2 regions of the Shewanella piezotolerans WP3 genome follow, and region 1 is predicted to be linked to the other one. Evidence: riboswitches for the same ligand, from Rfam matches in the RefSeq annotation. Region 1 holds a riboswitch; the other holds the start of a gene.
What was found. A riboswitch is a leader RNA that binds a small molecule or an ion and turns the genes downstream of it on or off. The one in region 1 is predicted to bind cobalamin.

Region 1 (2,477 bases):
GTAATCTTTGTGGATTTGCTTAATAGCTTCTGGCTGAGTGAGCACCAACATGTCGTTGTTACCCTTTACATCACAATGCCAGTCTTTGAACTGTTCACCGCGAAACTGCTGCTCTTCAAATTTGCGATCTTGGATCATGGTGCCCATCGCACCATCAAGCAGTAGGATCCCTTCCTCTAACTTTTTAGTCAGTACTGCTAAAACCTTGTCGGCAGTTTCTTGTGTGTGCGGGACTGGGCTCAGGGTATGTGTTGCCATAAAAAATTCCTACCAAATACAGAGTCGCAAAATATAAAATGCAGTAACCTTGTCCATTCTTATCAACTACAAGCTAGCATTACTAGCTTAAGTTATTTATGTTTGGACATTTATACGTATAGACGTCCATAATACGTGAGTCGCTAGCGAAAGTGCAACCCCTAAAACCTGATACTTTTTCACTTGGAATACGTGACGGTTTACTTGTAAGTGACTGATAAATATAATTGGTTGGAATGTTAAGTGCAGAATACGAAGATAGTTTTACTGCGTCATGGAGCTTGTGAAGGCGGTAATGTTTTACGTGGCCATACGGATGTTGTGCTGAGTTTAGCTGGAAAAGAGCAGCTAAATGTGGCGTTTTCGACACTTAAAAATAGTAAAACCTGTGATTTGGCTAAAAACAGCAAGATAGATCTGGTGGTGAGTTCACCATTACTGCGCTGCTCAGAGCCTGCTCGCGCTTTCGCCATACAACACAATATAGATTTTGTTGAACAGTCTGGCTTTATGGAGCTTAATTTTGGCGATTGGGATGGGCAGCTTTTCACTGAACTTTATCAGCAATTTAGTGAACAGCTAGATGCCTATTGGGCAAACCCATGGCAACATACGCCGCCAAACGGTGAAACGATGCAAGCTTTTGAATCTAGAATCGACAATGCTTGGGACGCTTTACTTGAGCGACATAAAGGTAAAGTCATTGTGCTCGTGACCCATGGAGGAGTGATTAGGCACTTAATGGCTTAATCACTCGGGCTAAAACAGTGTGCAGGGATCTACAGCGCTCTTAAATTGCCCTATGCCGCGACTGTGGTTATCGATGCGTTAGATGATGGTTGCCAGCGTTATTTAACCCTTAATTGGGGACTGGAGTAGCGAGTAGTTGATCAAGTGCAATGCCTTATTGGCTTTGCATGATAAACTGTCACATTATTACCTCAAAAATGAGGTAAACCACACAAACTAAATTTGAGTTAGGTGCCTAATCGCACAAATTGGGAACCGGTGGCCGAAAACGGCTAATGAGTCCGGACTGTACCCGCAACTGTATGGGAGTGAATTCGTTTTCGCCCCAAGTCAGATACCAGCCTAACTTTGCCATATTGAATAACTTGAGCGGGCGTCTCAAGGGAGTTTATTAGCACATGCTTTGCAGTTTATTGAATGTCTAATCAGCCATCTGAAACAGTCCTTACTGTTAGCGGCTTAGGCTGGAAATTACAGGGTCAGCCCATATTATCAGACGTCGAATTTAGCTTAGCTAAAGGGCAGATGCTGGGAGTTATTGGACCCAATGGTGCGGGCAAATCCAGTTTGCTGCGCTGCCTATATCGCTTTATCAAGCCGACAAGTGGTGAAATTCATTTATTTGGTCAACCAATCTCTGTGTTATCGGCAAAAGCGTTTGCTAAGCAGATTGCGGTAGTTCTGCAAGATACGCCGCATCATTTTGAGATGACCACAACTCAGCTTGTCAGTCTTGGTTTAACGCCCCATAAAAGTGCGTTTGAATTCACCAGTGCAGAAGACCGGGACGTTGTCGCTCAAGCTTTAGTTAAAGTGGGTTTGGTAGATAAAGCTAATCAAGCTTATGAAAGCTTATCGGGTGGAGAGAAACAGCGAGCGCTGATCGCTCGGGCAATTGTTCAACGACCACAGCTATTGATATTAGATGAGCCAACAAATCATCTTGATATCCGCTATCAAATCCAAACCTTAGAGTTACTGCACACACTTAACATTACGGTTATCACCTCTATTCATGATCTCAATCTCGCCAGCGCCCTATGCGACGAGTTATTACTTCTTGATAAAGGGCGCTGTTTGGCAAAAGGTTCGCCCAAAGCAGTGTTAACGGAGCAGCGTATTGCGGAAGTATTTGATGTGTGCTGCGAAGTTAGGCCACATCCACAACATGGTAATCCGCTTATCAGCTATTTCTACGGCTATGATCCGCGCAGTATAACGCACCAGGGGATAGCTGACGGAGCGACAGATGCCTAACACTTTATCCGTTACAGCACAGACAAAATGGCAGCAGTCTTATCAATTACTATTGCTAATTACGCTATTGCTAATCGCTGTTATTACACCGTTTGCCGCAACCAGTTTTGGTGCAGCAAATATCTCAGCAAACGATGTGTTACAGGTATTTGCTCACAAAGTTCTCGGCTTAGGTGAAAACCAAGGTGTTACTGAGCGGATTATTTGGGAAC
Region 2 (2,477 bases), 2.2 Mb from region 1:
AGAAGTTTCAGATAGCAGATCTGGGTTTCCAGAATTGGGCCAGTACAGATCATTAAAAGTAGGCACTTTAAAGGCTGTGCCCGTGGTGGCAGATAAACGCCAGTGTTCATCAAACTGATAAGCGAAGCTGACATTATAAGTCGTTTCGCTGTCGATATTTTCAACATCGTCATAACGAACCGCTACTTCGGCTAGTAACTGCTGCCACTGCTTACCAACTAAAACATATGCGCCAAGAATGTCTCTCTCATCTTGAGCATAATCCCCCAGTACAGCCTCGTTTGACCAATCTAAGCCGCCATTAAGATTTAAACCATCAGCTAACAGGTACTGATTACTCCAACTAACCTGTTTACGCATCGTTTCAAAGTCAGCGCGCGCTACATCTTTATTATCGCCGCGAAAATTTTCATTATAATCCCTAGACTGATTAACAGTGAATTTGCTTGTAAGTTTGTCGCCTTGGTATTGAGCTCCTAGGTTCCAAATATAATTTGCATAATCCGATTCGTCCGCGCCACCACTGCCGTAGATATCGTCGTACTGAGTATTGCCTCTGTCGTATTGGCCACTCCATAGTGCTTGCCAATGCTGATCCAGCTGCTGCGAACCTTTAAGAGAAAGTGAGGTACGACTGTAGCCATCATCATCTTTCTCAGAGTCAGCGCCTCGATAAATATCATAGCCGTCAGATTGTTCGCGGTTTACAGTCAATGTGCTGCTGCCATTACCATGTTCAACACCAACTCCCGCAGAGCCTCGAATATAATCATTAGAGCCATATTCAGCGCCAACATACCATTCATCACTCTTAAGCTGGCGAGTGAAAATTTGAATCACACCGCCAATAGCATCACTGCCCCATACAGATGCTCTAGGACCTTTCAACACTTCAATTCGCTCAATACTTTCAGGTGATAATGTATTAAAACTAAAGTTACCGAGCGTCGCAGACCCCACTTTTACGCCATCAACAATGACCAAAACGTGGCTAGAATTGGTTCCGCGTAGGCTAATCGAAGCACTTTGCCCTGCACCACCATTTCGTACAACACTAACGCCAGGTAGAGTCTCTAACACGTCAGCGACTGACTTAGGATTAAGCCGCTCAATCTCGCTACGCTCAATAGTATTAATGACGGTAAGCTGCTGTTCGCTGGTTCTATCGAAACGGGTACCAGTTACGGTAATGGTTTCATCAATAGTAACGTCTTGATTGGATTCTGCTGCCACTGTTGGCAATGCAGTTAAGCTGAATACGCCGCTGATCAGCAACGCAATGTTTGATTGTTTAGTACCCATTTACCCTTGACTCCTAAAGGAAAACGGGGCAAATGCGTCACGGCACAGTAAATCAACTAGCGCATAGTTCCTTCGCTATATTTACAATTTTGCCGCACTTCGAGATCTGCCCGCCGAAATCATCGAAATCACTTTACGGGCCGGTCTCCGGACTTAGGTTCTATATTGAAGAAGTCATCAATATGCGATAACAAGCTTTAAAGCGCCTGTCTCTCACCATTCACCGTTGCGGGGGCAGTGTCAGAATTTAACTGACTTCCCGATTATCCTCAGCCAACACGCAAGTTGAAAGCAGAGGCACCAATAAAGTTGACTAGTTAGTTATTATGATTGTTACGCAGCGGTATTATCAGGTTACCGCTTTGTGCGCGCATTATAGACGTCTATACGGTTAAATGTCTAACTAATCAGTAAGTCGATTTGTTCTAGCTTAGATTGCAACTATTGGACTGCTGAGTATAGAGAGCGGGTATGACATTAGAGCTAGCAACTAATCCTTTAGTTTACCTTCAAGCCACTTTTTCGACAGACAAAATTATTCATTCAGAAGTCATATGAAAATGAGCAAACTAAGCCCAGTGATAGAGAATAATAAACATAAAACCGACTGAGTTCTGTATTGCTAACGCAATAGTCCGTTACGTTTAAGGAAGCAGTATGTACAGAACAAATAAACGCTCGTTCAAGGAGCTAAGAGATTATCTAATTCAGGTTAATGGGGCTAACCGTCGACATAAACTCACGATAGTTTGTCTTTTCAATCGGAGCGGTAATAGCTTTAAACTCAGCGCCTCTTAACGACTTATGAATAAGGTAAAGATCACGCTCACCGCTAACCGCTGTATAAAAACCTATCTCACTTAAGTGCGGTGGCTCACTGTAGAAATCGATTTGTAGTTCATTAAGATGACTATTAGGCATTTGTGTACAACCTATAATCGCACTCGCTGTTTGATACCCATTGATATACTCATCATCTACGCGCTGATAAATCACTTCACCGCTACAGCTTTCTCTGTAGGTATCGACCATGGTATCAAGGAACTCTTCGGGCGCAATATTTGCTGACAAGCCCTCAAATCCTTGGATACAAACCATTGAAGACCAGTTATGTAGCCCTTCGCTTTGAGGTAAAAACTCAGCAGAAAACATCCCATCTTCGAGGTGGGTGTAGG

Region 2: linked by a shared signal. The riboswitch ahead of SWP_RS17625 (TonB-dependent receptor domain-containing protein) and the one ahead of SWP_RS04370 (ABC transporter ATP-binding protein) in region 1 are both predicted to bind cobalamin.

The regions. Positions count from the first base shown of each region.
Region 1 is NC_011566.1:996,633-999,109, forward strand. Features, by position in the region: gene metH (methionine synthase) at 1-258, opposite strand, end outside; gene SWP_RS04365 (histidine phosphatase family protein) at 502-1,008, shown strand; cobalamin riboswitch at 1,221-1,368, shown strand; gene SWP_RS04370 (ABC transporter ATP-binding protein) at 1,426-2,265, shown strand; gene SWP_RS04375 (FecCD family ABC transporter permease) at 2,258-2,477, shown strand, end outside.
Region 2 is NC_011566.1:4,163,743-4,166,219, forward strand. Features, by position in the region: gene SWP_RS17625 (TonB-dependent receptor domain-containing protein) at 1-1,302, opposite strand, end outside; cobalamin riboswitch at 1,424-1,622, opposite strand; gene SWP_RS17630 (hypothetical protein) at 2,005-2,477, opposite strand, start outside.